3 regions of the Peribacillus sp. SRI_006 genome follow, and region 1 is predicted to be linked to each of the others. Evidence: riboswitches for the same ligand, from Rfam matches in the RefSeq annotation. Region 1 holds a riboswitch; each other region holds the start of a gene.

The links. A riboswitch is a leader RNA that binds a small molecule or an ion and turns the genes downstream of it on or off. The one in region 1 is predicted to bind preQ1.
Region 2: linked by a shared signal. The riboswitch ahead of AC2YHV_RS06665 (VUT family protein) and the one ahead of AC2YHV_RS04520 (QueT transporter family protein) in region 1 are both predicted to bind preQ1.
Region 3: linked by a shared signal. The riboswitch ahead of queC (7-cyano-7-deazaguanine synthase QueC) and the one ahead of AC2YHV_RS04520 (QueT transporter family protein) in region 1 are both predicted to bind preQ1.

What each region holds. Positions count from the first base shown of each region.
Region 1 is NZ_JBYCZT010000003.1:47,998-61,359, forward strand. It holds gene AC2YHV_RS04500 (copper resistance CopC/CopD family protein) at 1-329, opposite strand, end outside; gene AC2YHV_RS04505 (cadherin-like beta sandwich domain-containing protein) at 638-2,125, shown strand; gene AC2YHV_RS04510 (PAS domain-containing sensor histidine kinase) at 2,190-3,815, opposite strand; gene AC2YHV_RS04515 (TVP38/TMEM64 family protein) at 3,932-4,588, opposite strand; gene AC2YHV_RS04520 (QueT transporter family protein) at 4,712-5,197, opposite strand; PreQ1 riboswitch class I at 5,204-5,248, opposite strand; gene AC2YHV_RS04525 (YbaK/EbsC family protein) at 5,421-5,942, shown strand; gene AC2YHV_RS04530 (CBS domain-containing protein) at 6,048-6,860, shown strand; gene AC2YHV_RS04535 (DUF3892 domain-containing protein) at 6,946-7,245, opposite strand; gene adhP (alcohol dehydrogenase AdhP) at 7,522-8,535, shown strand; gene AC2YHV_RS04545 (sigma-54-dependent transcriptional regulator) at 8,578-10,005, opposite strand; gene AC2YHV_RS04550 (sensor histidine kinase) at 10,010-11,623, opposite strand; gene AC2YHV_RS04555 (iron-containing alcohol dehydrogenase) at 11,636-12,784, opposite strand; gene AC2YHV_RS04560 (M28 family peptidase) at 13,056-13,362, shown strand, end outside.
Region 2 is NZ_JBYCZT010000004.1:124,013-129,564, reverse strand. It holds gene AC2YHV_RS06685 (DUF4260 domain-containing protein) at 1-93, opposite strand, end outside; gene AC2YHV_RS06680 (TetR/AcrR family transcriptional regulator) at 145-714, opposite strand; gene AC2YHV_RS06675 (SRPBCC family protein) at 890-1,330, opposite strand; gene AC2YHV_RS06670 (SRPBCC family protein) at 1,374-1,868, opposite strand; PreQ1 riboswitch class I at 2,090-2,132, shown strand; gene AC2YHV_RS06665 (VUT family protein) at 2,183-2,725, shown strand; gene AC2YHV_RS06660 (hypothetical protein) at 2,747-2,893, shown strand; gene AC2YHV_RS06655 (hypothetical protein) at 3,094-3,375, shown strand; gene AC2YHV_RS06650 (PadR family transcriptional regulator) at 3,361-3,681, opposite strand; gene AC2YHV_RS06645 (alpha/beta hydrolase) at 3,992-4,738, shown strand; gene AC2YHV_RS06640 (DUF421 domain-containing protein) at 4,841-5,545, opposite strand.
Region 3 is NZ_JBYCZT010000004.1:129,795-143,156, reverse strand. It holds gene AC2YHV_RS06765 (MFS transporter) at 1-522, shown strand, start outside; gene AC2YHV_RS06760 (hypothetical protein) at 622-819, shown strand; gene AC2YHV_RS06755 (methyl-accepting chemotaxis protein) at 1,268-1,717, shown strand; gene AC2YHV_RS06750 (hypothetical protein) at 1,752-1,925, shown strand; gene AC2YHV_RS06745 (C40 family peptidase) at 2,742-3,944, shown strand; gene AC2YHV_RS06740 (poly-gamma-glutamate hydrolase family protein) at 3,950-4,579, opposite strand; gene AC2YHV_RS06735 (CapE family protein) at 4,891-5,040, opposite strand; gene AC2YHV_RS06730 (gamma-glutamyltransferase family protein) at 5,110-6,693, opposite strand; gene AC2YHV_RS06725 (CapA family protein) at 6,768-8,051, opposite strand; gene pgsC (poly-gamma-glutamate biosynthesis protein PgsC) at 8,062-8,511, opposite strand; gene pgsB (poly-gamma-glutamate synthase PgsB) at 8,527-9,708, opposite strand; gene AC2YHV_RS06710 (hypothetical protein) at 9,877-10,020, shown strand; gene AC2YHV_RS06705 (hypothetical protein) at 10,492-10,707, opposite strand; PreQ1 riboswitch class I at 11,339-11,381, shown strand; gene queC (7-cyano-7-deazaguanine synthase QueC) at 11,437-12,102, shown strand; gene queD (6-carboxytetrahydropterin synthase QueD) at 12,102-12,572, shown strand; gene queE (7-carboxy-7-deazaguanine synthase QueE) at 12,565-13,293, shown strand; gene AC2YHV_RS06685 (DUF4260 domain-containing protein) at 13,338-13,362, opposite strand, start outside.

The sequences.
Region 1 (13,362 bases):
TGGCCATCACTCGAAACCACTCTCCATTTAATATAGTAAATCCCTTCATCGATCGTGCCCTTCCACTTAGCTTCCAGTATTTTTTCACTCTGTTCAGAGATTGTACTGTCTTGAGTTTGAATTTTGTCTCCATCTTGGCTGAATACCTCAAGCGAATGAAAAGCTGGTTGTATATTCTCGCTGAATTGAATGGTGATCTTTTCAGGAAGAGTATCCATCGCTTCATTCGGGCTAGGATTAGAGCTGATTACTGTAGCATGCCCAGAAGCCATTGCCGGGTATAAAAGCAAACTGAATAGGCTGACTATCAGCCATAAATATTTTTTCATCTTGGTGTGCCATCATCCTTTCATCCGATTATGTAAGCCCATTATAAAAGGAAAATGTGAAAAAACAGTGAAAATAATTTAGTTATCTAAAGGCAGTTTAAGAGGTTCGCTAGAAAATGAGAACAATAAGTTTTAGTTTTGCCTTCCATTCCAGTATAGCCATAAATAAGTGGTGGGAATTCCACTTTGCATAAAGTTTATACCAAATAGGCATCCTCCTTTTGATATAAACTCCATTAAGAAATAATTAAGGTTCCTTTAGTAATCTGAGCCTATCATGTTTAAGGAATTTGGAGGGATAGGTTTTGATGAAGAAGGGATTAAAAGAAACAAGTGTGAAGGTAATCTTGGTTGGTTCCCTTGTAGGGATGGGAACATCCACTTATATGCCAGCGACAGAAGCTGCGGAAGGCACTTCTGTCATTTTGGAAGAGGCACAAACGGTAAATAGTCTTTTAAAGCTAGAGATAGAGGGTATAGAACTGGATCAAAAGTTTACAGAAGACGTACACGACTATAGTTCAACAGTGGGGAATGATGTGGAAAAGATCACCTTGCTTGCAGCAAGCCCTAACGAGAATGCAGCCATATATGTGAATGGTGTCAAAATGACGGATGGTAAATTGAAGGATTTAACTCTTCAAACTGGCATGAATACGTTTGTAATCACCGTCAGCGATGGGGAAAATGAAACCGTTACCTATACTCTCAAGGTCGAAAAACATGAAAGTGATGATAACCTTTTAACATCGATTGGATTATCAAAAGGCTCATTAACATTCGATTCTAAGGTGACAGCTTATCATGCTTCAGTTGAAAATGAAGTCCAGTCGGTTACGGTAACTCCGACATTGAGTGACAGTAAGGCAATTGTAAAGGTAAATGGAAAGGATGCAACCAGTGCAGGTGTAAAGGTTACCCTTCCAGTCGGTAAGACAACGGTGAAGATAACCGTTACAGCGGAAAATGGTGATGAAAAAACATATACACTCACGATTACACGGGCTGCAGCCGCAGCAAAGGAAACGGAATCGAAAGCTGCTCCAAAAGAGGATGAAGTTCAAAAGGCCCCCTCAACAGGAACGAGTAAAGCCCAACCTTCCACGGGTAAGGGGAATAAATCTTCTTTATCATCAGCAGAATCCTCGGATAAGGGGAGTAAAACATCTTTAACATCAGCGGAATCCTCCAATAATCAAAAGCCAAGCAGTGGTGTCAGTGAAGTAACGAATGCACAGCAAATTGAAAGTATTTCAGCACAAAAAGTGAAAATGGATTCTATTGAGAAAGTAACGTCCGCAGATTCTTTAGGCGAGGAAGGCAATAATGGACCAGTGTTGAACAGCCTGACGGTATCATCCGGCGTATGGAACAAATCTTTTGAATCTAATGAGCATACCTATCATATAGAGGTGGATAATGATATTTCTTCAGTCGAATTGAATGCAACGACAAATGCCAGCGGAGCAACGATTGAATATGACGGTGCGAGCAGTGCAAAAGTGAAGATCAAGGATAAAGCAAAAACGGCCATTTCCGTTACCGTTTCAAAGGATGGGGAGCGTCGTACTTACGTCCTTGTTTTCGAAAAGGACATGGATGTTGAAATGGATGAGGAAGAAACCGTGGATGATGTCAAAACAAAAGAGGTGGAAGTTGAGGCAGCGCAAACGAGTACAGCTGGTACGACGGAGAGCGAAACATCCAATGATCCAGGAGGCCAGACTAATGGGAAACAACCTGTTGAGACAGTTTCATTCTTTGGGAATATAAAGGAATTCTTCACTCTCTGGTAAAATAGGATGGTTTTGAATCCTGCAAAAAAAGGACAAGGTTCAGGCTTGTCCTCGAAGTTCATATTTATATGGGCAAAATGATTTGGACCTCGGTTCCTTGGTTCAGTTCACTGTTAAACCGGACCTTTCCCCGATGCGCCTCAATGATTCGGCAACTGACTGTCAGTCCTAATCCGGTTCCTTTTTCTTTTGAAGAATAGAAAGGCTCTCCAAGATGTTTTATGCGGTTTTTTTCTATTCCGCTACCGTTATCTTTGATGGTGATAGAAAGGTTATTGTTCATTCGTTCAAAATCAATCCAAATGTGGTCGGCGGATGCCTCCATGGAATTCTTGAGCATGTTTATGAAAACTTGTTTTAATTGATTTCCCTCACATAATAGAAGCGGTATTTCATTTTTGACAGATATTGATATTTTGGTGGGGTACGAGTCCGCCTCTGGTTTCAACAAGGTTTTGACATCATTCATCAGGTCGATGATTTGATGTTTGCTGAATGGAAGTTCCTGTGGTTTTGCCAGAACGAGTAACTCGCTTACAATAAGATTGATCCGGTCCAATTCACTTAACATGATCGTGTAGTATTGTTCAAAGGGATGGTCGCTCTTTTTAAGCAGTTGGACGAAACCTTTTAAAGAAGTCAGCGGATTTCGTACCTCGTGGGCTACACTTGCGGCAAGTTCGCCGACTATCGATAATTTTTCGGTTCTTCTTAAGCGTGCTTCGGTTTCTCGAATTTGAGTGACTTCTTTAGCATAAGTAATGATTCCGACTAAATCCTCGCCAACCATCATCGGGACAAACGTACAAGAAAGTAAGATGGACTTCCCGTACTTCGTCAGGAATTCTATATCTTTCCCTTTTTTGATCCCCTTTTGGTTTTCCATGACATATTGGCATGAGGTACGTATCAATTCCGCGTCTTCTGCTGAAAAATTCAAATTAATGAATGAAGCGCCATGTATTTCTTCCTGTTGAAAGCCTGTTACCGTTTCAAACCTTGGATTCACGGTCGTGATCATTCCATTTAAATCAAGCATCAGCATCGGATAAGGGTTGTGCTCAAACAATGATTTATAGCGTTGTTCGCTATCAAATAATTGATTCTCCGCGACAACTCTTTCAGATATATCCCTGCCAATGACGACTAAGCCTTTACGTGAACCATCTTCATTGAACAGGGGAACTTTAATCGTATCAAAGGTCTTGTGATTGCCATCGGGAAGAGGGATGATTTCCTCGCACCTAGTAATTTCCCCCTTTACCCACGTTTCTTCATCGGAAATTTCACAGTAGATCAACGATTCTTTATAAAATTCGGTGTATTCTGCGAGCTCACTGTCTCTTTTTCCCTTATAATCTACATGCTCCAATTGAAATAATTGCAGCCCGAAGGTATTGGATTCAAGCCATCGGCCATCCCCATCCTTGAAATTAACGAAATCCACCATTGAATTGATGAGTGTACGCCGACGTTGTTCCGCCTCTTTTAATCGTTTGAATTCTTCCTTTTTAGCTAAATAAAGATATAGAATTAAGCCTATTGATAAAAGGAAAACAATGCCTTCCGCCCTTTGGAGTTGAATGAAGACCTCTTTATTATGGATATTTGTAGTTAAAAAATAGTCGAATACGACTAATGTAAGAATCCCGGATAGGATATATATTGCTAAGATGGAGCGTTTGGACATGGAGATTCTCCCTGTTTTTAAGACATTTCAAAGGTAAAAATACATACACATTTTAACAAACTATCGGAAAAAAATATATGCAGAATCTCTAAATAAAAAAACAGGGGCCAATGTGGTCACCTGTTTTTTCTGAAGAGGGTTAGTTTCTTCTTCTTTTTTGCACGCTTATAGATCATGAAGAATAGTAAGAAGAGGAGTGCAAGAGCAGCTAGCGTATATTGGTTCATTTCAACAGATAGCAGTCCATAGGGAATCAGTGATAGGAAGAAAAAGTATATAAGGTTGCCAAGTGCCGTCGCCAATAAAAAGTCTTTGAAAGTGACGGTGCTGACTCCGGCTGCCAAGTTAATTAAGCTTGTGGGGATAAGCGGGAAAATCCTGCCTGTAAACACGTACATGAAGCCATGCTCCACTACAGATTCTTGCCACTTTTCACCAATCTTCTTTAAAAGAAGCTCCTGAAACCAGTTTCTTGCTGCATAAAAAATGAATCCTGAGGCAACAACACTTGTAAACCAACTCCATAGATAGCCATATATGAATCCGAATATCGTGACGTTGATGGTTAGGAGCAAAATTAAGGGGATGATTGTAAAAGAATTTTGTACAAACATCAATACGAATGTCACAATAAATGTAAGCAAAAGATTTTCCTTCAATATGCCAATAACAGAATCCAAATCACTTTTCCAAACCAAAGTGAACAGTTCTGCATTAGAGTATATAAAAATTGCGATTACAAGTAGACCGATTATGGTCAGGACTTTTTTCAAAGGGCCACCACCATTCTTACTAATAGTTTATCATTTTCGAGTTCAATGGTGAAAAAAAAGAGCTGCCGCATCATGCAGACAGCTCTTTTCCATTATAGTGGCTTAACGGCCCGGAGATTCCTTTTAAAGCCACTTTTCAAACTGAATTCTTTTGTTCATTCCATAAATGATTGGCGCTCCAATCAAAAGGACAACGAACTCACCGACAGCTGTAGTCATCCAGCTTAGCCAGAATGGCAAGCCAAAGGCAAGGTTCAGTTCAATTGCAATTAAAAACATTGTGAACGTGAAAAAGATAATCGTAGCGACCATACGTCCTTTAATGCCTTTTATGAAACGAGACACATAAATGACAAGCAATAAGGCGAGCAGGGATTGGCCCACCCCAAAAATCAAATCATATGGCACCATCGGCGAAAAGAGCAGATTCGATATGAAGACTCCTCCAACGATACCGTAGATATACTTTTTATTGAATACAATCAGATGATTCAACATTTCCGGTACACGGAATTGGAACATCTCAAAAGCTATTGGTTTAAACACCAATGAGACCGCCACATACAAGGCAGCCAATAACCCGTTTATCACGAGTGTACGAACATTCATTTTACTCTCTCCCTAGTTTTTTATCGTGGGATGGTTACGAACCACGTGCAGGCGTTTACCCGATGTTTAATAGTAGCCCATGTAAGCTTGTTTCGTCAATTTGTAAAGAATGGTTTTAATTTATAGGTTTCCAATCAGATGAAGCAGCACAATTGGATTTTGAATTATTGCAATGAAGGATGATATTATTTCAATATGTACATAAAAAGGAGTGAATATTAATATGTCGATCGAAAGTGTCAAAAGCCATTTTAAACAATGGAATCGGGAAGGCGACGTAAAGGAGTTCGAAACATCTAGTGCCACGGTGATTGAGGCAGCGGAAACCATCGGTGTTATCCCAGCGCGGATTGCCAAGACCCTTTCCTTTAAAGGGGAAGGTGAACACGCGATTTTGGTCGTTGCCGCAGGGGACGCGAAAGTGGATAATAAGAAATTTCGTCAGACGTTCGGTTTCAAGGCACGAATGCTTTCACCTGATGAAGTGCTTGCACAGACCGGCCATGCAATCGGAGGCGTTTGCCCGTTTGGCCTGGCAAACGATTTAGCTGTTTTTCTTGATGTATCGATGAAGCGCTTCGAGTCATTGTTTCCGGCTTGCGGCAGTTCCAACTCTGCAATAGAACTTACACTCGCTGAATTATTTGAATATTCAGGTGCCAAGGATTGGGTGGATGTTTGTAAGGGGTGGGAAGAAAAGGGGAATGTGGAAACGGCAGCAGGAAATGCAGTTGATGGCATTTGATGAATGGGATGGAGTCCACTAAAGTGAACTTTATTTGGGGCCGCATTCATTTCTATTATTAAAGCGGAAAACGGGCAGAAAGTGTTCCTGATCGGAGGTTGAAAGATGTTAAATGGAAGCGAAAGAAAAAGCAATAGCAGCTATCTGAGTCTTAAAACTCTTTATGAAGAAAATATAACGGTTAAGAGCATTGCCCAGGAACTTGAGTTTTGCCATAAAAACGATCTGGCGCTGGATATCCAGAAAGCAATGAAAAAAAAGAATTTTGATATATTGGCAGTCCAAGATCAAGGGGAAATCATCGGATATATAGAAAGGCAAGAACTAGGTGAGGGAAGTATTTCTGAATATATGAGAAACTTCTCACCAAGGGAAATGGTTTCGAATTCAACCCCTTTGATCCAGCTTCTCCATATTTTTAAGAATAAGACAAGGGTGTTCGTATTAGAGAATAATTCAATTAAAATGTTGATTACCCATGCCGACCTCCAAAAGCCTCCGATCAGGATGCTGATATTTGGATATATTACCTTATTGGAAATGAGGATGAGCGATATCATCCTTGATAGATTCGGCGATGGCAGCTGGTATCCAATGATCAGCGAAGACCGTTTAGAAAAGGCAACCGAATTATATAAAAGGAGAATCGATAAAAATGAGGATATCAATATAATAGAGTGCCTGCAAATCAGTGATAAATTCGATATTATACATAAAGATAAAGAATTGAGGCACTTCTTCCAAATCCCTTCGAAAAGTAAAGGGAAGAAGGATGCGAATGCCATCCGAAAATTACGGGATAAGATTTCCCATGCTAATGAACTGGGTCTGGACATGTCATGGATGGAAATCATCGAGGTTGTCGAGTCCTGCGGCCGACTGCTCGAAATCTCTGAATCCTATCCTTATGAAAAATAAGATCCGGCAAATCATGCTGGTTCTTTTTTTTTTGCGCATCCAGATAGAAAAAAACTGCCCGTATCAGGCAGTCTCCCCGAAAAATTCAAAACTCCGGCAGTTGATCCAGGTTATTTTCTTTTATCCCATCGGGCTCACTCCGTAATATGTCACGTCCATATTTATGAAAGACGTCAACGTTGGCCAGGTTGCCAGCTTTGGCTTCCGCAAGGGCTGAGGGGTAGTCGAGTTCGCGGCCGGAGTTCGTTTTGATGGCGATAATATTGTCCTCTTCATTTTTCCTTACGGCGATGATTTCTTCTTTTCCTGCTGCTGAATCACTTTGGTTTGCTTGCGGTGTTCCCTGCTGTTTATATGACTCATAGGCTTCTTCAAATTTGTCCATGTTTTAGGCACCTCCTAATTATAGGGTGAACCATTTTTCCTGCAATATACAAACCGGATTTCGTCCAACTTGAGCCGTTAATTCGTCCAAATGGGCCGATCTTTCGGCACTTTTTTTTGTGAATGCTGTCGTCTTGGCCTTTTTGCAGTGGCATGGCACTTGCATCTTGTATAAGTAGTAGCAAGAAATAATATTCACTAGATTAAGGGAGGAATAGTAATCATGAATGTAAAACAAGGGGCAAGCACTGTAAATGCAAAACAACAGGTCAAGACAATGAAAGCGGCGGTCGTCAATGAATTTAACCAAAAACTTGAGATTAAGGAAGTACCGATTCCGGAATTGGAATATGGTGAGATATTAGTGAAAATTAAAGCCTGTGGCGTGTGTCATACCGATTTACATGCTGCACATGGTGATTGGCCGGTAAAACCCAAGCTTCCGCTTATCCCGGGACATGAGGGTGTGGGCATTATAGAAAAGGTGGCGGAAGGCGTAACTTCCTTGAAAGTGGGTGACCGTGTTGGGATCCCTTGGCTTTATTCGGCCTGCGGCGATTGTGAATATTGTCTGACCGGCAGGGAAACGCTTTGCCTGGATCAATTGAATGCAGGCTATTCCGTGGACGGCGGGTATGCGGAGTATTGTAAAGCACCAGCCAAGTATGTGGTGAAGGTTCCTGAAGGGCTTGACTTTGCGGAGGTATCACCGATTTTCTGTGCAGGTGTAACGACTTATAAGGCGCTTAAGGTATCAGAAGCAAAACCTGGCGATTGGGTAGCGATTTATGGAATTGGCGGATTGGGACATGTTGCCCTGCAATACGCAAAAGCGATGGGCTTTAATGTCATTGCTGTCGATATTCAAGATGATAAGCTTGATCTGGCAACGGAACTTGGGGCGGATTACACGGTTAATGGGCTTAAGACCGATCCTGTACAGGCCATTAAGGATAAGGTTGGCGGCGTGCAGGCATCCATTTCTGTGGCGGTTACGAAAAAAGCATTCGAACAGGCTTACAGTTCAGTCAAGAGAGGCGGCACACTTGTCGTAGTCGGATTGCCGAATGATGAACTTCCAATCCCGATTTTTGATACAGTGTTAAATGGGGTGACTGTAAAAGGGTCCATCGTCGGGACGAGAAAAGATTTACAGGAAGCTGTTCAATTTGCGGCTGAGGGTAAAGTCAGAACGAATATTGAAACAAGAAAGCTTGATGAAATCAATGACGTGTTTTCAATGATGGAAAACGGAGAAATCAACGGCCGCATCGTTTTGACGCTAGAATAGGAACAGAGGAGGAAGCCCTGGAACGGGGCATCCTCCTTTTTATTATGTCTGGCTCTTCTCATTTAATATATAGCTCAATTTCCTTATGGATATTTGCAAGCGTTTGGCAGCTTCATTCCGGTTGCCGTAGGTTTTTTGCAGTGCCTGCATGGCGAGCTCCTTTCCAATTGTTGATTGAAGCTGTTTGATTTCCGTAAGGATTTCTTCAAGCATCAGTTCATCCTTCTCATTAAAATCAGCCACCAGCCTTTTTCGCCACTCTTCAAGAAGGTTTTCTGTTGACTGTATCTCAGGTGACACATTTTTGTCAGGTGTGATCTGGCTGTTGGATAGTGAGATATCATTGGCGGTTATTACTGACTTATTGTCTGCAAGAGTTAGCGTGCGCAAGACCACATTAGATAGTTCGCGTATGTTGCCTGGCCAGTTGTATTGCTGTAATTTTTCAATGGCTTCATTGGAAAATGAGATATCTCCATGACCATTTCTCTCAACCAAGTGTCGGACAAGCAACGGAATATCCTCTTTTCGGCTCCTTAATGGCGGGATATCCAGAGTCACGACGTTCAGTCGGTAAAATAGGTCTTCCCGAAATTTATTCTTGTCCACTGCCTTTTGCAGGTTTTCATTGGAGGCCGCCACTAACCGGGCGTTCGTCCGTAATGTCACGCTGCTGCCAACCCGCATGAATTCCCGCGTTTCCAAAACCCGAAGCAATTTGACTTGAATGGCCGGACTTGCATCCGCAACTTCATCAAGGAAAAGCGTCCCGTTCCCAGCAATTTCGAAAAAACCCTTTCGCAGCTGGGTCGCTCCGGTGAAAGCGCCCTTTTCATGACCGAATAATTCGCTTTCAAGCAGGGATTCAGAGATCGCTCCGCAATTGATGCCGATAAAAGGTTCATGGTTTCGGGGGCTGGCTATGTGGATGAAGCGTGAAAGCACTTCTTTCCCGCTTCCGGTTTCTCCTTCGATTAATACATTGACGGATTTTTGGGCAACCTTGAAGGCCGTTTCAATCAAATTCTTCATTAAAGGACTTTCACCGACAATGAGTCCTGAATCCTCGGCAAGCTTATGGATGAAATGCTGGTTCAAAGCTTCATTTTCATTCAATAGGTTGTCAATCTGCCTTTCCAGTACTTCAATATCCACGAAGGGTTTTTCCATGTAATCACTCGCGCCGAGTTTCATGGCATCAACAGCGGTCTTGACGGTGCTGTATCCGGTCATGATCAGTACCTTGCAACGCGGCTGAAGTCGTTTTAGATGCTGCAGGAGGGAAAGTCCATCGCAATCCGGAAGCTTCAAATCTATCATTGCGACATCAAAACGCTGCTGATTCCAGTCGATTTCATGAAACTCCTTCCCGCTATTCACAACTTGTACGAGGTAACCTTTCATCGTAAAAAGGCGGGATAGAAAAGTCCCAACCTCTTTCTCATCGTCTACCACAAGTAAATGAATCACCTTATCATCCCCTTTCCTCTCCTTGTATAGGAAGCCTCAGAAAAAAAGTGCTTCCATGTCCTGGTGTGCTCAAAACGTCGATCTTTCCGCCATGGTCCTTGGCGATGCCAAGGCTTACAGACAGCCCCAAACCTGTTCCCTTTTCACGGTCTTTAGTCGTATGAAAGGGATGGAATATGAAGGGAAGGCGTTCTTGTTCAATCCCCGTTCCGTTATCAGTCACCTGAACCACCATGAACTGGTTTTCTGAATAGGTAGCGATCGAAATCGATTTTTCCGTTTGCGCAGACTCATCCAATGAGTCCTTGGCATTCAATAGCAAGTTGATGATGATCTGTTCGATCTGCGGCTGGCTGCCCTTTATGAAAGGAAGGTCTTCCTGAAGGCTAAGATGGAGGGAGATTTGCTTCTTCCCAAGTTGGAACTTCAATAGGTTCAGAACCTGGTGAATGGCTTCGTTAATAGAGTAATAGTGGAACCTATACTCATCCTGCCTAGAAAAGGTAAGCAGGCTTTTCACGATTTGCCTGCATCGGTCCCCGCAAATCTTAATGTCGTCCAATAGCATATAATCCGGATTGTCCTGTGGGGTTTTCCGTAATAAAATTTGCGAGTTACCAAGAATGGCCGTTAATGGGCTGTTCAACTCATGGGCAATCCCAGCTGCCATTTCACCAATCGCCCCAAGTTTACCAGCATGTAATAGCTGGACTTCCATCTGTCTTCTTTCGGTGACATTTTTATAATAAGCAATGACCCCATATACTTGATGCTCCTTATTCTGAATCGGGTAAGCATGCATTTCCAAGATGGTATCATGCTGAAGGAGTATTTCCTGAAACCCTGGCTTATTAAATGAAAAGGTATCTTGAATCAGATTTTGTGATTTTTCAATTAAAGGAACCAAGTTGGAAAAGCCCCTGGCTGAATCATTGGATTGATAGACCGTTCCTTTGTGATCGAAGACGATGATCATATCTTCAACTGCCTTGAATGTATCCTCCCACTCCTGTTTGGAATGAAGAACTTCCTTATAAAGCTGGGCATTCTCCAAAGTTAACGCAAGCTGATTGGATAGTTGCTCAAGAAATTCGAGTTCATCTTCCTGCCATGTTTTCTTTTTCTTCCTGCCGAAAGTCCAAATTCCGATTTTTTTACTTTTTCCGTATAAAGGGACTAATAGAAGTGATTCGATCTCAAGGGATAATAGACGATCCTTTTCTGGGAAGTCCGGTAACTGGTTAACTTCCACCTGAATCGGCTGCTTTTCTTTCAAGGCCGATGAGAATTCCTGAAAAGGGTGTAACAGGTTTTTGGGATCCATTTCAAGATCGCAGTGACCATTAGGGCAGATGTGAAGCAGGGCAGGTTCTTCCTCATACAATATGACAAAATGACTGTCATCGAAGGTAATGAGCTGCTTAAGTTTTTCAATAACATTTCGGAGAATCTCTTGGATGTCGATTTCCATATTCATATTTTTTGTGATGTCATTCATGATTTCAAGCTGCATATTCTTCTTCTTCAGCTGATCCACGGTTTTCTTAAGTTCCGTGTAATACGTTTTTTTTGAAGATTTAATGCCTGTCATTAAATCTATCAATTCATGTTTGTTCATGCTTTTCACCTCTTATAGGGCTGTAAGAAGCAGCTGATTAATCTGTTCTAATGACATATCACGGGGGTTTGTGATCATGCAGGCATCCTCAAGAGCGGTCATCCCTATGGGATCTATCATTTCTTTCGTAATGCCGACATCACTTAAACTCTTGGGAGCCCCTATATCCCGGGATAATTCCCTTACGAAGTGAATGGCAGCCATTCCTGCTTGCTGCTCCGTCAATGCCCGTGTATCGATGCCCATGATGTTTGCAATCTCGCTGAATCGCCTTGGTGAGGCAATTCGATTGAAATCCATGACATGGGGAAGGAGTATCGCATTGATTTCACCATGCGGAAGGAGGTACTTGCCGCCTATGGCATGTGAAATGGCATGAGCAGCTCCCAAAATGGCATTCGAAAAAGCCAGTCCAGCCTGCAGGCTCGCCATCGCCATCGCTTTTTTTGCTTCCTCATTATGCCTGGATGCAACAGAGGGGCGTAAGTGGCGGGAAACGATCGAAAGTGCGTTTTTAGCTTGTACATCGGTCAAAGGTGTCGCAGCGATTGAAACATAGGCTTCAATGGCGTGGGTTAACACATCCATTCCGGTAGCTGCGGTCAAATCCGGTCCCAAGGTGGTTAAGGTAGCAGGATCGACTATTGCAATATCGGGGACGAGTGATTTTGAAATGATCGTCATTTTTTTCTCGCGGAATGAATCGACGATCACCGAAAACTGGGATACTTCCGAACCCGATCCTGCAGTGGTCATGATCATCACCATGGGAGGGAGGGGAGAGTGGACTTTATCAACACCTTCATAATCACTGATGATGCCGCCATTCGTTACTAAAAGGGCTACCCCTTTGGCAACATCCAAAGCACTGCCTCCGCCCAAACCGATGATGGCATCACATTCTTGTTCTTTAAATGTCAAACAGCCGGCTTCGATCTCCCTGTCCTTCGGATTGGTTGTCATTTCAATGAAGGTAGCAAAAGCAAGGCCTGCATCTTGGCAGGATTCAATGACTTTATCCAACCAGCCAGCATTGGCCACCCCGGAGTCGCTTACGATCAGCGCCTTTTTGGCACCTAGCCGCAAGCAGGCCTCGCCAGCTTGTTCAATCGAGCCTTTACCGAAAATCACTTCCGGCATCACGAATTTAGTTATCGACATCTTTGCGCCTTCTCCCTGTAAAAATTCAATATCTTCTGTATTATTTTCCCGAAAAAGTGCGAAAATCCTGTTTGGATTACAGGTATTTTTATATAATATGACAAAATATCGAATGGATAAGGTCTTTTGATGCAGGTCAAATAGCTTGGTAATTTCTTGTATTTGTAATTTCGGTACTTTAGACATGCATGAATAGGGATAAACCTACCTAGTTAGTAATTTCTATATATTGTAAAATCGTGGTAGAAACTATTAAACTGGGAGGCATTCCATGAAAAAACAATTTCTGTCGTTAACATTAATCACAGTATTGACACTCGGGACAGCCGGGACAACCACCGCATTATCAGCGCCACATTCATCGCCGGTGCTATCAGCGCCATCCACGGACAAGCATGTCATTAAAAGAATCGATGCCGATAAAATCTACAAGAATATTGAATACCTCTCACAAACACCTCGGGTGGCCGGTACGGATTCTGAGTATAAAGCCGTCCAATTCATCAAAAAGCAATTCCAATCTTATGGCTATAAAGCCGATATTGAAGAGTTCAATTTTTTATCTTATACAGACCCAA
Region 2 (5,552 bases), on a different contig from region 1:
GAAAATCCACCAGCTGAATTTATATAACGAATAGATGTAAATCACCGCTAAAAGGACCATAAGTCCTTCAATATGAAGGAATCTCTTCACCATTTCATAACCTCCAAAGTTTAATTGACCATTGGTCAATGATGTTCGAAAAAATTATATGATGTTCTTGGTGATATTTTTTACATGAAAATAGGCTAAACCTTTTACATCTAGATAAGATAGTTCAGAATTAATGTAAAAAGTTATGAATCCGTGAAGAGAAAGAAAAATCGACCAAATGGATGCAGGATTCAGTTTGTTGTCCGTTAGATCCGTCAAGGACTGGATTAGCTTTTCGTATGTTTTATTAGAATCGAATTGGAGTAACTGCTGAATTTCTTTTTCCTTCGATAAAAACATGATGGAATAATGATTCTGTTGGGTTAAACCGAACTCCAAGAAGCACAATAAAATCTTTTCCATTTTTACGGAAGGGTCATTTTCTGACAGGATGATATCATCGATTGAAGAATTTAAAACGGAAAAATCCGTTTTCACCAAACTATAAAATATTTCCGCCTTGTTTTTAAAATGATAATAAATGGCTCCATGACTGCAATCCAATGATTTAGCCAATTGCCTCATCGAGACATTCGAATACCCTAACGCTGCAAAAAGGTTTCTAGCTTCATTCAACACCATGTCCCTGGATAATTCTTGACCTGCCGATTTCCTTGGCGACATTTTATCACCTCCTTATTAATTGACCACTGGTTAATTAGGATGATAGCTCACGGATTTTTAAATGTCAATTATTAGGTTGAACTATAAAGTACTGTTTTTAAGTGGAACTTTGCCATTTGTTTCACCAGTGTTGCAAAGGATAAACCCCCAGTTTATTGAGGGTTTATGCAATTTATTAAAAAACTAATGATGCTCTCAAAGTAGTGACGCCATTTTCTAAATAACCCTTTAAACAGGTTAATGTATATACCCAACCTTCTTTTTGTCCGATCATTTTGTTTATTATTTCAGGGTCATCTTCACTCAATCCTGATTCGTTCACTTCAATGATCGTACTCGTTTTATCCAACTCTTTTAGTGTAATGGCAACAATCGTTTCTTGATCATTCCCGCCCCATGCAAACACGATTTTCTTATTTTCCTCTACTTCCAATACATGAATGACCACTTCAGCATCGTATTCGTTGTATCTCAATGTAGGCGTCCGGCCTTTTTCCCATCTTTCCGAACTCGATGAGAACCAGAAATTCCCGATTTTTTCAGGATTCACTATGGCTTCAAACACTTCATTCGTTGGCTTGACGATCTTGAATTTCGTGATTATTTGAGTATCCATAACTAACCCAACTCTCTTTCAAGGGTGTTTTTATAGTCTCCGTTTAACTATCCCAGTCTACTGATATGGGCGGCAGGGTCCGTCCAGTTTCAAGCAAGCTCTTCAGGTTACTTAAAAGGGCTGGCCATCCATTATTCAAGCCTTCAAAGGTATTGTCATCATAGACGAAATCTGTCTCCAATAGCTCCTCATGCCTAAGAGTTAACTTCACAGTCGAATCGTCCATTTTCTGTAATTCAAAAGTGACCCGTGTAGGCTGCTCACGAGGTGTTTCGTCTCCTGCCATGATCCATGTAAACGAGAGCAGGTGCAACGGCTCGCATTTAAGTACATGCCCATGATCAGTAATCCGCCCATCATCCAGCAAATATTGAACGGCCGACCCTTCTTGCCAGTCAGACTGTACTTGTAATCCGAAGTGGTATTTCTCCGTGACTTCACCACTCGTCAAGGCTTCCCAAAGCTTCTCTGGTGTGGTTGCGATATAAATAGGATAGACAAACGTAGTTTTTTTCATCATTCTTTTTCTCCTCGCCAAATAAAGTACATGACTCTATCTTTGATTTTCGGCTTTTGTATACAGCCGGTCAAGCAGTTTTATGCGACAGAAATCGGCAAAAGGGGGAAACAGGGACATTGAAATAAATGGCTAAATCAATCGGTAACCGCGAAAACATACTAAAATCGACGGTATGGAAACTTCTTGATTTCCAACCGCTTTCAAGCTACGATGAATAAGGAAAATGATAATCCGCCCGGGCGGAAGAGGTTCTAGCTACCCTCTCAAAAAAACTAAGGAGAACAGGGCTCTTTCTTAGGGTGCTGTTTTTTCTGTATAAGGAGAATCAAGAAATGTTAAGAATTTTATTGTATTTAGTATCCATCATCACGGCGAATGTGGTTACAGCAGCTTTTGCGCCATTACATTTTGGCATGTTCATCATCCCGATGGGGACATTGCTCATCGGGGGAACCTTCATCTTCCGAGATCTGGTCCAGAATAAATTCGGCCGCGTAAAGACCTATATATGCATCGTCACTGCACTTATTTTATCTGCATGTGTATCATTTTTATTAGGAGATACGTTACTGATTGTGTTTGCTTCCGCTTTATCCTTCGTGGTCGCAGAAACAGCGGATACGGAAATTTATACCCGTTTAAAGCTCCCGATGAGTTGGAGGGTGTTTTACAGCGGGATCGTTGGAGGATTTTTCGATTCGGTGATATTTGTCGTGATTGGCCTAAGTCCTCTGGGTGCCAATATATTGCCATGGGAAGCGGTACCCGCTGCGGTCATCGGCCAAATCATCGTTAAAACGATCATTCAGTCCATTGGTGCCATATTGTTGGGACGAATCAACGTAGAACTGGAGAAACGTGTAGTCTCCAGTTAATTGCTAGGAGGGATGCACTTGATGGATGGAACCAAAAAAGAAGAAGAAAAATGCTATTGCCTCGAGGCCTTTCGTGAAAAATATGGCCCGCATGTACAAGGGGAATGCATGAAGCTCTCCTGCGCCAATTATCGCAAGCATAAAGGAATAGACAAAAAAAGGACCTGATTAGGTCCTTTTTTGCGTGATTGAAGTGACTCACGAGTAAACAGTGCGAATTCACGAGTAAACAGTCCAAATTCACGAGTAAAAGAGCAAAACTCACGAGTAAAAGAGCAAAACTCACGAGTAAAAGTGCAAAATTCACGAGTAAACAGTCCAAACTCACGAGTAAAAGTGCGAAACTCACGAGTAAACGTGCGAACTAAGTGTGCAGTACGAATTCACGAGTAAAAGTACGAAACTCACGAGTAAAAGAGCAAAACTCACGAGTAAACAGCGAATTCACGAGTAAAAAAGCAAAACTCACGAGTAAAAGTACGAAATTCACGAGTAAAAGTGCGAAATTCACGAGTAAACAGTCCGAATTCACGAGTAAACAGCGCAAACTAAGTGTTCCGCATGAATTCACGAGTAAAACAGCAAAAAAAGCTTCCTGGGCCGTTCCATTAAGTGCAGGAAGCTTTTTATTTGGTTTAGAATTGTTCTGAGCTTTTTCGAACTAATTTTTCCAGGAAGAAAAAGCATTCGCGTTTCCGCTCAAGTTCGGTTTGCCCATTTTCGGTGACATGATAATATTTCCTGCGGCCTGATTCGGACTCTTTCCAATGTCCTTTTATGAATTCTTTTTTTTCTAATCGTTTAAGGGCAGGGTAGAGGGTGCCTTCACTTATTTCATAGTTGCCCTTGCTCATTTGCTTCAGGATTTTCGTTATTTCATAGCCGTAAAGCTTTTTTTGCGATAGAAGTGAAAGCAAAAGGAGGTCAATGCTTCCCTTCATTAATTCTTTATCCATATAAAATCTCCTCCTTTTCATTTTTAAAGTGTAATACGTTGTACATCGTATCACAAGGTGCATTTTACTTTTCTTAAAAAAAATGGTTAAATGACGATTGCTAAATAAATTTAATCATAGTAAAATGTGCTTCGGAACGGATGAGTTGTGAAGAGTGTGGTAAGGATACTATATATATGATTTAATTGTTTTAATGAAAATACGGAATAGGATAGAAGAATCACTACTCAAGGGGTATTAATTGATTTTTTTTCGAAAATCATTTAGATTCTATTTATCAACAAGTGCAAAGAAAGAAGGTCCTAGATAGATGAAAGTGAAAGCACCTGAGTCATTCACATATATAGGTGGAAAGAGAGCAGTTCTTCTGCTTCACGGGTTTACCGGAAGTACAGGAGATATGAAGAAATTAGGGAAGTACTTAAATGATCTCGACTATACTTGCCACGGACCTCTTTATAGCGGGCACGGAGTATCAGCCGAGGAACTTGCTAAAACTGGTCCAAAGGAATGGTGGGGAGATGTAGTTAATGGCTATAATTTCCTAAAAGAAGAAGGCTATGAGGAAATTGCAGTTGTAGGAATTTCTTTAGGGGGAGTGTTCTCATTAAAAGTGGGAATTGAATTGCCTGTAAAAGGGGTAGTTTCAATGTGCGCTCCGACGCAAGGAAAAAGTATCGATCGACAAAAGAACCGCTTGCTCAATTATGCACAGGCGTATAAGAAGTTTGAGGGCAAAGATGCAGACCAAATTGCTGCAGAAGTGAAGCTGCTTGAAGAAGAGCCAATGCCTCAACTAAAAGATGTGTTGAACATTATAAATGAGACAGGTGAAAATTTAGATTTAATCACATCTCCAACTCTTGTTCTGCAAGGGCGTTTGGATGATCCCGACTATACGGAGAGTGCTACAGCGATTTTCAATGAAGTCGATACACAGCATAAACACTTGATTTGGTATGAAAAGTCTGGCCATATTATCACATTGGGCAAGGAACGTGAACAGGTGTATGAAGATGTGTATAAGTTCTTGAATACACTGAATTGGTCGGAGTAATAAGCGATATATTTGATCCCCTTTAAGTTGAACGTGTAAAAAGCTTACAGTCGTAAGTAGGCTTTACACTATACTTGAGGGGATTTTATTTTGGCTGCAAATCTATTTGTAGAAAAAGACCTTTAAGGTATCGTTATTATCAAGAGTTGCCAATAAAATATCGTTCATGTCGGCATTATATGTTATTTTGATTCTGTTTTTCAGCCATGCTTCTTCTTTACCGCCCCGGTTCAATTCTTTAGAATCAATCTTTCCCTCTTTAATAATCGTTTTAGGAAAAGTGAAGGCGAGTGTTTCCAGGTGCATATCTGCTGGGGTTACTGCTTCATATTGGGGATCTAAAAACAATGAAATGGTACCGTCCGGTTCCCATAGCGCGAGGGATACTTTTTGAATATCTTCTACTTTTTCCTTTCTTAATTCCGATAATAAAACATCGATGGAGATTCTGGCCCTTGCTAAGCTTTTATAAATGATTTGTCCATTTTCGATAAGAGGAAAGGGGTCTGAGTCAAAAAACCTTCGGAGTTTTCCCCACTTAAGGCCTGCAAACACACTAATTATATATAAAATGACAAATACACTGGTTGTTATCATTGAGCCCTTCAAACCTAACTGTTCATCAGATAAAGGGTGGGCAAGAATGTTTCCAATAATTAAAGCCATTATGAAATCAAGTAATCTTAACTGCGAAATGGACCGTTGCCCCATCAATTTAACCGAAAGAAGCAAGAAGAAGAAGGAAATGATGGCTCTTAAAATCCACTGGATTGCAGTAAGAGTTTCCTGGCTACTGAAAAAATCCACAAAAATT
Region 3 (13,362 bases), on a different contig from region 1:
GTTGCATTCCTAACACCGCTTCAGGTCACACGCTCTTTCGGGAATGATGTATGGCGGTTGACTGCGATAGAAATCACCTTTGCCATCGGTATGATGCTAGGCGGTATTTTCATGGCTTCCTGGGGAGGCTTTAAAAACAAGATCCATACTATGACACTTGCAAGCCTTATAATTGGTGCCTGTACTTTCGCTCTTGGAATCATCCCCGTTTTTTGGATCTACTTGATCATCATGGGGGTAGTGGGATTGGCGATGCCCATTTTTAATACGCCGTCCATGGTCTTGTTACAGGAGAAGATCGAGGGTGATCTTCTTGGGAGGGTATTTGGTGTTTTAGGAATGATCTCGACTTCCATGATGCCCCTGGGAATGCTTGTATTCGGACCGATATCCGACCTCATTAAAATAGAATGGCTCCTTATAGGAACGGGTATATTGCTGTTCATTCAAGGTTTTTTCCTACTGGGCAGCAAAGTGTTGATCGAAGCCGGTAAACCCATCCCAAAAGATGCCTCCGAGTAATGGGGAAAGGAACGACATGTCAGGCTGAAGGGTTTTTCCGCATGCCGGATATTTATTCTTGTAGAAAGATGATACATGAAAGTCATAAAGGAGGAAAAGATGGGTTTTTTGGGAAATTTATTTAATTGGATGGTAGTTATCGGAATGATTCTGCTTATAGGACGATTGATTACGATGGCGTTCTTATTTCTGGAAATTTCATTTACGACCTTTTTTAAGGACTACAGTCTCATTTCGATCATCATTTTAATAATAGGTGCAATTGGTCAGCAATTCACCAAGACGGGTAAAAAGTAAAATGAGTTATCACCTTTCCTTCATGAAAAGAATCAGCTTCGAATTCACTAGACCGAGATATTCTAATGTCGGTCTAGTTTTTTATTTAAAAAATGCTCCAGTTGATTTCAGAAATCCGCTCCCTTACCGCCGACAGTCTGCCAAGCCTCCTCGACGCAAGCGTATGCGGTGTCTCGTCTAGCCAGTTATTCGGCAGGAGTGTCGCAGATTTCTTCAATCGATTAAGGATTATAGTAAAGAAACATGAAGAATAAACTAGTTTAATAAACTAGTTTACTTTTAAAATCTTGGTTCGGGCGAGAGCAATTCGAAACTTCCTTTTCCGAAAAATTGATGGAACGCCGGACTGTAGACGAATTGGAGAAGAAGAGCCAGTTTCCCTACAATGTTTCTTAAAAAAGAAGTTCCAGTGATTGGAACGTAAGGTACGAGACTCCTGCGGGAAACCGTGGCCAAGGGAAGACCCCGCAGGCGAGCGCCGAGGAGGCTCACGGACCGCCCGCGGAAAGCGAGTGCCTGGAGTGGAAATCATTACACATACCCCTTTTCGGAAATCGCTCCCTTACCGCCGACTGCCTGCCAAGCCTTCACAGCATGCACTAGTGGGGTCCCGGCCCTTGTAAAGCGAGTGTCTGGAGGCAACGTTTCACATTTTACAATGGGCATTGTTTTTCAGGTCACGAATGCCATATCGAAAATATCGGAACAAACCAATTTATTATCTTTGAATGCATCTTTAGAAGCTGCAAGGGCAGGTGAGTCCGGCAAAGATTTTGCTGTCGTGGCGAATGAAGTAAGGAGCTTGGCTGATGGTTCAAAAGAAGCTACAAAAAACATTCAAGGAATCATCCAAAGCATTCTGTCAGATACAGAGGAATTGCTAAAAAACGACCAATGAAACGAACCAAATCAGCAAGGATCAGAAAAATGCCGTGAGCACGGTAAGTGAAGCCATGAAAGAGCTGGAAGATTCCGTAGGGAAAATATCCAATTCGATACAGGAGCAAGCTGCTTCTTCCAATGAACTTGCTCAATATACACAGCAGCTTACACAGTTAATAAATGATTTGGAGCAGACGTTAGGGGAATTCCAGATAGAGAAGTAGGGAATAACAAGTGTTGCAAAATGGGAGGCCATTACAGTGGTTTCCTTTTTTGTTAGATTGCCATTACATCATTCTAAAGAGGTGAATCGCTGGGACATCTCTTTATGGTGAACATATTCAATGAAAGTACAAAAGTACAATTTAGAGGATCGGGTCAAGTGTCCATGCTTTTTTTACAAAGGGGAATAATATATAGGAATCGGACAAGTCGGCACGGATATTAAAAGCTTGCACAAATTTATATGCGATAGATTCATAGTAAAGAGAGGGAAATGCCATTTAGCTTTCCCTTTATTTACTTCTGCTAGATGATGGGTGATACCAATGGATTTTGGGTTCCTGATCAAAAACCCGTCGCCTTCATTATCAATTTCCGTTTGTTATCATGCAAAACCTCAAATACGTTTCCCCTCCAAAACTATATCTTCCATTTTTATCAAAGTGTTCACTCCTATATCGTCATCCTCATCATAAATAGGGCAAGCCGTATATAAAACGACTTTATCATGACCGGGATTTCTCTAATCTACCTTTATCCATACTGCCAAGATAAACAAAATCCTTTAGGAATTCTTCGATTTCCAACTTTTATCGATGAGGTATAGGAATAAAGGTTTGCTTTTATGGTGTTCAATTGAATCTGACTGTTTGTTTTTAGGGAAAGAAGGCTGAAAGTTTCATTTATTTTACCGATAATATAATTGCCGTAGACATTAAGGCTCATCTGATTAAGTGGATGATAGGATAGAAGGTTCATATGGATTTACTTGAACATCATAAATATAAAAATATTTTAGCGTATAAAGGAAGGTTAAAATGTTTAATGGAAAAATAAGCTGGATGATACTGACATTGGTATTCATGGTTAGTTTCACTTTCTTACCTGGTTTAAAGGCCGAGGCTGCAGATCCTGTGCATACTGTAAGCTCTGGCGAAACGGTGGAATCGATTGCCAAGACATATGATATATCGGCAGAGCAATTGATGAAGACGAATGGTTTACCGGATGATAAGTTATTTGCGGGCCAAAAGTTGACGATCATTCAAACGGAGTATACCCCTTCCATCTATCAATGGTCGGAGAGAGGGAAAAAAATTGCGAAATATGCGAGATCTTTCATAGGGTTTAAAAAGACAGCTGGAGAGGAGAAGCCTGAAAAAGGGTTCGATTCGAGCGGATTGATCCATTGGGTGCTTTCCCGGCAAAATGTGCCGGTCGACCGTTTGACAGTAGATGGTTTTTATAAGCAAGGGATGGATACAGCCACTCCGAAAACTGGGGATATAATATTCTTTCTGGAAAAAGACAGCTTAAAAGTCGTGACTGCGGGTATTTATGTCGGCGAAAACCAATTTGTCAATTCTGGATATGGTGCAGAAACGGTTCAGGTGAGATCCACCACAGAAGATTACTTTGCAAAATACCAAGTGGCTTACAAAACATACACGCCTAAAGGAGAGCATATCGTCCAAATGGGAGAAACGCTTAATAGTATATCGGAGCGTTACAGCATTTCCATGAGTGCAATCAAAAGCCGCAACGCTTTAAATACCGATGAGTTGATGCAGGGGCAGTACCTTCAACTATACAGCAACCCGCTATTTCCGTTTTATGTAAACCAGGAGGCATCATATGATAAAGCATATGATGTCATCAAGTATGCATACACGTTACGCGGATTCACCTATGTTTTCGGGGGAGAAGATCCAATGACCGGAATGGATTGCAGCGGCTTCATTTATTGGGTCATGAAGGAGCAGGGCCTTTCTGTAAAACGAGATTCGGCAGAGGATTACTTTTCATTGGTGCCCAAAATCGATAATCCGAAGGCCGGGGATTTAGTATTTTTTAGGGACACGGGAACAAGGGTGGGTGTGACCCATGTAGGAATTTATCTGGGTGATGGCCGTTTTCTCAATTCAACGGAAAACACCGGCGTTCATATCTCCAACCTTTCGTCAGGTTATTTTGCCGAGAAATTCGAAAGCTTCGGTCAAGCCGAAAGCCTCATCGACTAAGAAGGTCATTCAACCTGTTTATATTCAAGAGTGGCTTTTTCAATGGCAGTAACGAACCGTTTAAGAAGATTACAGTGATTGACCCTGTTCTTACTGGTAAAGTCATCACCTTTGAAAAAGCTTTTTCTGAGCTTTGTGGAAAGTTCCAATTGTACGCCTGCGCCCGTTTTGGATGTGTTGGTGATGTTGTTTCCATTCATGCCTGAAAGGTGCTGCGGTGCATTTTCAGTTTGAAATCCAGCTTCGTTGAGGCATTGCTGAATAAGGTTCTTATATGGTTCGTTCCTTCCGCCAATGTAAACCAGCCCATTATGTACGTCGTAGTGGCCATGGATCGAAAGGGTGGTCTGAGCGTTCGCTGCCATTGAAACGCCGCTCGGTTCATTGAATAAGCGGGATGGTATATGGAGGACCTGGTTGCCCCTTGGCTTTAGGCCTTCGAATAGGTAGGTGCTTGCACCAAGTCTCTCTCCAAGTGCGGCTGCAACTTCACTCGTACCTGGTTCGATATTCCCGCCATGGATGGCTAGAACTGCAATATCAGGATTCCTGTGATGAACGATGATGCGGTAATCAAGGTATTCTTGTTCATTTTCCTGCAATTCAAAAAAATCGCTATAGCTATTTTCAATCATGGTAATCCTCCGTATCTGTAATGTATCTAATCTTCCATACCCATTGACTGCAAAAATAAAGGCTCTTTTCGTAAAGATTGTTGTTTTTAAAACGAAACTATCTAAGGTTGATTGGAGCGGAAGTGCGAGACTCCTGCGGGAGCGGCGGGACAGGTGAGACCCCACAGGCGTTTACGCCGAGGAGGCTCACCGCCCGCACCAAGGAAAGCGAGCATCTGGAGGGGAAATCAACCACACCTCACTACTTGGTAAATAGCAACAAAGTATGTGAAAACAGCCAAAATAAAAAAAGCGGGGATGCCCCAGCTTTTTCATTTTTCGACTGTCGTATATAGTTCTATTTTCTTTTGCTCGTCGGGTGTTAATGTTTCTGTCCGTTTAAACGTATTCATTGTCACAAGCAGGGCTGCTACAAGAAGGACAGGTATTACCCAGCTTGTTATTTTTTTTACGATATTCATATTCAAAATCCCCTTATACAACGCTAAAATTTATATGATATTTAGAAAAGGAGGGGCTGGATTGCCTGTTTATTGCTGAGCTTTCCAGCTTCCGTTTCTTCTTTTATCTCCAGCTCCGGATATTTGTCCATTTTTCTCGTTTTTAACGAGTCCTTGAACCCCGCCGTAATACATGGGGGAAATCTTCTGAATGACTTCGTATCCGGAATCTTCCAAGTCGGATACAGTTTCATCCGAATGCCTGGATTCTGTATAAATCTTCTTTCCATCAAAGACGAACCGATTACGATCGACGATATCCTGCAATGAGCCTTCACTTTCTGTATAAGAATAAAGAACCTGCATCAATACTTGCGGAATCCTATCACCGCCTGGTGAGCCGATCCCGATCGATTCCCGCCCAGGTTTCTTGAGAATGGTCGGAGCGGTGAAAGTTCTTGACCGTTTATATGCCTTTTGTGAGTTCAAGCCGGACCTGAAATTTTTCAGTTGATCGTTAAGGAAAAATCCATTTGTATAATCCCCAGATCCGAAAAAGTTACTGAGCGTATTCGTTGTGGAAACGACAGTGCCGTTTTTGTCCATTACCACAAAGTGTGTCGTACTTTCATGTTCTTCGGAACCATTCGATTCTTTATCTTCCCATTTTTCACTTTTGATCTTATTTTTAAGACTATCCAAGTGAATGGGGGAGAGCAATTTTTCCGCCTTGGAGTGACTTATTCCATCTCCAACATTGACGGCCCGATCTTGATAAGCAGTATCCGTAATGCCCGCCAAGACTTTCATATAAGCTGATTTGCTTGAAGAATCACCTAGGTTCATTTCCTCGGCTAGCTTTAACATTTCAAGAACGGTAATTCCTGAAAAGGGCGGAGGTGCGGTAAAAACATCATAACCGGCAAATGTTCCTTGGACCGGTTTCCGTTCTTTCACCTCATAGCGCTTTAAATCCATCAAGTCGATATCTGATTCCCTTTTAATATCCCGCGCAATTTCGCCTTTATAAAAACCATCAGGACCTTCATGCTGGATCTCCTTCAGTGTTTCAGCAAGTCTTTCCTGGACAAGGGTTTTGCCTGGTTCAATGGCATCACCATCAGGATAAAAAAGTGAAGTCGCATCGGAAGATATCCTTGGCTGAGCCGCTTCTAAGCGTGATGATAACGATTCGTTGACTTCAAATCCTTCTTCAGCCAAATCTATAGCCGGCTGAAGAAGGTCTGCCATTGGTACGCTCCCATACTTATCACTGATGACCTGCATGCCGGCCACTAAGCCAGGAATCCCTGTATCGTGTCTTGAACTTGGGTCTTCTGGAGAGGATTCACGATAATCGATAAATTCGGGTTCGCCGGATTCCGGGGCAATCAGCATACCGCCGCCGCCGCCCACGCCAGATCCATAAGGTTCGACTACACCTAATACATACGATACCGCAATGGCGGCATCAGCCGCATTTCCGCCGTTTTCCAATATATCCATCCCGACATCTATTGCGATTGGATTTGAAGAACTGACCCCGTATGATTGTTCCGTTTTACTCTTTATCGGATCATTCGTGTCAGAAATAGGGGGTGTCTTCGAACATCCAGCAATATATATGAGCAAGCTTAGGGATATGAGCACTTTTCCCGTCATACGGTTAATCATCGGTTGTTCCCCCTTTTCGTTGAGATTCTAAGTTGTGTGTCTTCATTCTTCAAATAGTAGTGATAAAGCGTTCCTTACTGAATGGGTTGTATTCCCGGTTGTTTAGCTTGTACGGCCTTTTTCTCTTGTGCTGCTTTTTTCTCTAGTGCAGCTTTCTTTTCCATTGCTGCCTTTTCCTCTTGTTCACGCTGTGCCTTATGATCGATTACCTTCTTGTGATCCAAGGTAATCTCGATGCGATCCTCTTTTTTAGACCACTGGACTTTTTCACTCGTTTCCTTCGTCAACTGTCGGTAAACACGTGATTTGTCAACGGAAGAGGTAGCTGGCCTTGGTGTTGCTTCTTCAATTTGCAGCGGTACGACATCGATTGTAGCTTTTCCGTCATTCGCTAAATGGTATTGAACCATGGCTGAATCCTTTGTGCGTGTCCAGCCTTGATCGAATATGAAATTTCCTAGACTATAGAAAATGATACCATCTTTATAAACATCGAACGATTGAAGCACGTGGGGGTGATGGCCGATGATGATGTCAGCGCCCGCATCGATGATAGCTTTAGCCAAGTCTTTTTGTCGATCGGTTGTTGATGTTGAATACTCTTGTCCCCAGTGCATATTCACCACAACCAAGTCTGCGTTGCCTTGCTTGGCATCCCTTGCTTTGCCGATCATTTCAAATAATAAATCGGGATTGGAGTTCAATAGTCCGGCTTTATTACTTTTTGATACGGCATCCTTACCGTAAACGTCTGTGAAGCCAAGTGTTGCGACACGAACGCCATTAACATCCGCATAGTCGATGCTGTTTTTTGCTTCCGCAGTGTTCGATCCAACACCGACATAGTGCATATCCGCACTTTTGAATTCATCAATCGTGTCAAGGAGTCCTTGTTCTTCATAGTCCATCATATGGTTATTTGCCAATGACACCACAGAGAAGCCAGCATCTTTAACGGCCGCCACACCGCTAGTATTGGAGTTTAACCGGATGGGCGTATCGGCTCCCTTGTAGTTAGATACTTCTTCTTTTAAAGCGGTATGTTCATAATTCCCACTGACATAATCCGAATTGGCAAAATAGGGTTTCATATACCGGAAGAGGTATTCATACCCGTGCTTTTCCGTCACTTCTTCAACATAACGTCCCATCATCACATCACCGACCATTGTCATCGTCAATGGTTGATCGGATTTTGTTGCGACTGTTTTCACTTCCTCAGCCCGTCCCATCCAAGTGGTAATGACTAAAGCGATTAGTAATATAGGTAGTATGATTCCAGTGTATTTAAGATTCTTTTTCTTCGTGCGTTTAATAAAGATAAGTGTTTTTTCTTTTGCATTTAAAGTCCGTTTCATTTTTTGCACCTCAGAATAGGTAGTACACGTTCATTAAACCGAATGTTATGCCGGATAATAAAAGCGTGCTGCCAAGTGTCAATGGCATTCCTTGTCTTTGTATGGTATTCGCTATCAATCCAGGTACGATTATACCGATTCCCCGAAACTCGAATATTTCAAAGGGCATGACGGGGTAGACTAAGTCCAATAGGAGTTTCAAGCAAATCCCGGTCACCATCATGGCGGCGAATTTTCTTCTTCCATATAAAATCACCCATCTTGAAAGGCCGTGGGTGACGATTAAATAAGTTACGACACTAATGATCAAAATGGTCAGCATGATTTCCCATTGATCAAATACTAATGCCAAATAACCTGGCACGATAAGTCCTGCGGGTACGACACCCGTCTTTTCTGAAAATATAAGGCTAAGCGTTACTCCCAGTACTAGGGCTACATATAAATCCGATCCAAACATTAAGGTTCCTCCTACTTAACTTGCTTTTTGCTTTGTTTTAGATTTCATGAATGCTTCAATTAATGGTTCCGCTGCACCGTGAATATTCCCGACACCGTAGACGATGCGATTTTTCATCAATGGGCGGAGACGGGCCACGATTTCTTCAGTTGACCAGTTTTCTAAATCCCAATATTCTTTAGTATCCAATTTACCTTGCTCGAATACCTTCGTGATTGGTGATGTAGTTTCACCAATGGCAATGACGATTTCGGATTTTATGTACGGCAATACATCTCTAGCAAACTGCTCGGTACGGTCCACACGGTCTGCACGGCAGTTCATGATGACGATAGGAGGTTCTGTGCTGTATCCGAACGTATTGACACGTTCCCATATGTTCAGCGTCGATGCCGCGTCGTTTGCAGCAAAGCCATTGACAAAGAAAGTTGGTTGGATGCGATCTCCGAATTTGGTGATCCGCATGGCCCCTGGATCTGGATGTGCATTCAGCATGCCGCGGAAAGCCGTTTTTTCATCAATTCCCAAAGCTTCCGCAACGGCCAAGGCCAGTGATGCGTTATCTGGAAATACCATATAGTCGAATTCGCGTAAGAAATCCTCGGAAATTCTTGAATTATCTGCAACGATCACTTTTGTGTTGCGTTCTTTGGCGATTTGTTTGAAAAAGTCCAAATATTCACTTTCAATGGTTATTAAGTGACCATTATGGGGAATGGTAGCAGTGAAGGCTTCAGCAACCTCATCCATAGTCGGTCCCATGACATCCATATGGTCTTCCAATACATTCACGATGACCCCGATGTTTGCCTGGATCATTTTGTTTTGGAAGATTAGTTGATAGTCAGGCTGTACGGCCATGCACTCACAAACCAGTGCTTCCGTGCCTAAGTCGGCAACTTCTTTAACTACACGCCGTTGTTCTCCTATGTTGGGTCCTTCCGGGCGGCGTACAATCGGTTTTTCCTTGTCGGTAAACCAATAGATCATTCTTGCTGATGTTCCGGTTGTTTTACCTACTGTTTTGTATTTTGCTTCCTGGATCACACCTGTAATTAGACGCGTTACAGTCGATTTCCCTCGAATCCCATTCACATTCACACGTACCGGGATGGAGTCGAGACGCTTCTGATGGCGTTTTTGTTCAAAAATGCCATAGCCAAGCAAAAAGATCGCACAAATAAATATTGGTGCCATTTTTTTTAACCTCTCTTTTTTTCAAATATTTGAATTACTGAATACACACTACATGATTTTAAACTTAATAGGCAAGAGCCAATTATTCTATCGTAATATAGTTATCAACAGCTTTTTCAAATATATGTATATTAGTGTGTAATAGTATCTAATGGGATGAATTATTTTATGAGTACAAAGATATGGCTGGAAATCGAGGGAATCGAGGTTTCATTTACACTAAATTATGGAAAGTTTAATAAAGCCCCATTTCAGTCAGAATCAACATGGTTTTATGAGCATTTGAACCTAATTCATAATGGCTATATTTGAATAATATTTTTTTAAAAAAGTGAGGTTTATTACAGTTTGTTAATTGTTTATACCCATTGTTTGACATAAACGTTATAATTTTTATGCATTTGTCATTCAATGTGAAATTTTGCATCTAACGACTCAATTAGTTGAACTCTTTTGAATATGGCCAAAGATGAGTAAAAGAACACATCTCTTTTTTTTAGTATTTTCCTCGGGAATACCCATGGGTCTATAATTGACCTTTTACCTAAAAAATGAAATGAACTAAAGTTAACCCATTTCTTTTAAAAAATACCTAGTTTCTTCTATAGATATAGTGTTTATATAAGAATGAAAAATAAAAAAAGCCCAGAAGCATATCTGGGCTTTCGGCTTATATATTGTAAATGAATGGAATGGTCACGGACCTCCATAAATCATGGATAGATTTACCTTTTGTGGGTCTTGAGTTACAGCATGGGTAGCTGATAATGGAAGGAATCCAGGTTAACTTGATTTCTTTCTCTCAGAAATCTCAAGGGTGGAGTCCTTTTTACCGCCATCAATCACATAAAATCTAGGAGCTAATCTCCTTTTTTTACGTTGATTGTCAGGATTCATCTTCATATAATTTTCGTATTCTTTGCGAAAGAATTCTTCGGTTTCCCGTTGCAATGCTTTTCTTTCGTTAAAATCTGCGATGAATTTGAAAAAACGTTTCATATGAATTCCTCCTTATGGGGTTAAAAGGTCTTAGTTTAATAGTAACATATCGTTGGTGAAGTTTAACCTTTTTTTGCAATTTTGGAGTGGAAATTATGTTTTTGTGTGAATAAAGTTGTGAATGGTTTGATTCGAGAAAAAGCATGTAATGAATCCTTGCTGAGTAAGTGACCGTGCATGGTATTGAAAGGGAATGTCGGGATTTGCAGAAAGCGGGTATTGGAAGCAATGATTATTTGAGTTAAAATATTCCTTATATTCATTATACACTAAATATTCTGAAAACAAAGGAAAATATTCACTTCCAGCCGCTTTTGATAGATTTGCTTTTTTAATGGTTCATTATTGTGTATAGTTATATATTCCCCGAATTTATGAAAATGAAACTTCCCATATGTGGGAGGGAAAAAAGCAATTTCCCGCATACGGGCTTTAATGCTTTTCAAATTATTGGACCCCTTTATCGATATTTTATTCACTCTTTTTTATCGGATTTTTAATGTGATTTTTAAGTAATGAAAAGTTAACCAAATTTGCCATCAGGTCTAATGTTCACTTTACATAAACATCTTGATTTCTTATCATTTTCAAGTTACTATTGACTTGGAAAAATATAATATTCCGCGTTAAGGCGGAAGAGGTTCTAGCTACCCTCTCAAAAAAACTAAGGAGAAACAGTGCTCTATTCTTAGGGTGCTGTTTTTTTCCGTAAAAAGGAGTTTTATAGAAATGAAGAAGAAAGAAAAGGCAGTGGTTGTGTTTAGCGGAGGGCAGGACAGTACGACGTGCCTGTTTTGGGCATTGGAGAGATTTGAGGAAGTGGAAGCGGTGACGTTCGATTATAATCAGCGGCATAGCTTGGAAATCGAATGCGCTCAAAACATTGCCAAGGAATTGGGCGTGAACCACCATATCCTTGACATGTCGCTGCTGAACCAACTGGCACCGAATGCATTGACAAGAAGTGATATCGCAGTGGCGGACGGAGAAGAAGGGGAGCTGCCGTCGACGTTCGTGCCAGGGAGGAATTTGCTGTTCCTTTCGTTTGCCGGAGTGCTGGCGAGTCAGATTGGCGCTAAACATATTGTCACAGGAGTCTGTGAAACGGATTTCAGCGGATATCCTGACTGCCGCGATGTATTCATTAAATCGTTGAATGTGACCTTGAACTTATCGATGGACCAGTCATTCGTGATTGATACGCCGCTAATGTGGCTTAATAAAGAGGAAACATGGGAGCTTGCTGACCAGCTTGGCGCGTTCGACTTTGTCCGCGAAAAGACCCTGACTTGCTATAACGGAATCATCTCCGATGGCTGTGGAGATTGTCCGGCATGCAATCTGCGGAAAAAAGGGCTGGATGACTATGTAAGCAGACGGAAGGTGCTTTCATGATGTATGGTTTTAAGATAGTGGATAAACTCCAAAAAATAGATGAAGATATTCAGCGCAGCCAATTGAAGTATACAAACAAGAGGGTTCTCGTAAGTAAGGAATTCACCTTTGACGCGGCGCACCACCTGCATGACTATGAAGGGAAATGCAAGAACCTTCATGGCCACACGTATAAAGTCATTTTCGGATTGAGCGGGTATACGGATTCACGCGGGTTGATGATAGATTTTGGGGACATCAAGGATATCTGGAAAAATGAAATCGAAATCCACCTGGATCATCGTTATTTGAATGAAACCCTGCCGCTCATGAATACAACAGCTGAAAATATGGTTGTCTGGATTTATGAAAAAATGGCCGAAGCCCTTTCATTAAAAGAATATGAGGGTGCTAGAGTCGAATTTGTTCGACTTTACGAAACGCCGACAAGCTATGCCGAAGCCAGACGGGAGTGGATGGAAAGTGAGTAAACTCCCGGTAATGGAAATCTTCGGGCCGACCATCCAAGGAGAGGGAATGGTCATTGGTCAAAAAACCATGTTCGTTCGGACGGCCGGCTGCGATTATTCATGTTCCTGGTGTGATTCCGCTTTTACTTGGGATGGCACAGGTAAGGAAGATACTGTTCAGATGACTGCCGATGAAATATGGGATGAGCTGAAGCGAATTGGGGGTTCCGGTTTTTCCTTCGTGACGATATCTGGGGGAAACCCGGCCCTGCTGAAAAACCTAAACGGCTTGATAGCGATCTTACACGAAAATAAAATGAAAATAGGGGTCGAAACACAAGGGAGCCGATGGCAGGATTGGTTTCTCGATATTGATGAACTGACTATCTCACCTAAGCCGCCGAGCTCTGGAATGGACACGGACTTTACCGTGCTTGACCAAATCATCTCGAATCTTGCCAATCGAAACCCAGAAAACCATGTTTCATTGAAGATCGTCGTCTTTAACGAGGAAGATTATCAATATGCCAAACATGTACATGGGCGTTACCCGGATATTCCTTTTTATCTGCAGGTCGGCAATGACGACAGCAGGACGGCGGATGATCGTCAATTGATCAGCGGCCTATTGAAGAAGTACGAAGAGTTAATTGATAAAGTGATAGCGGATGATGAATTGAATGATGTGAAAGTCCTGCCCCAGCTGCATACCTATATATGGGGTAACAAGCGGGGTGTGTAAAGTAAAGGCAGTGTGATGTTTAATCACACTGCCTTTTAAGCTTGTTACAACCTTTGCATGTGTGTAGCT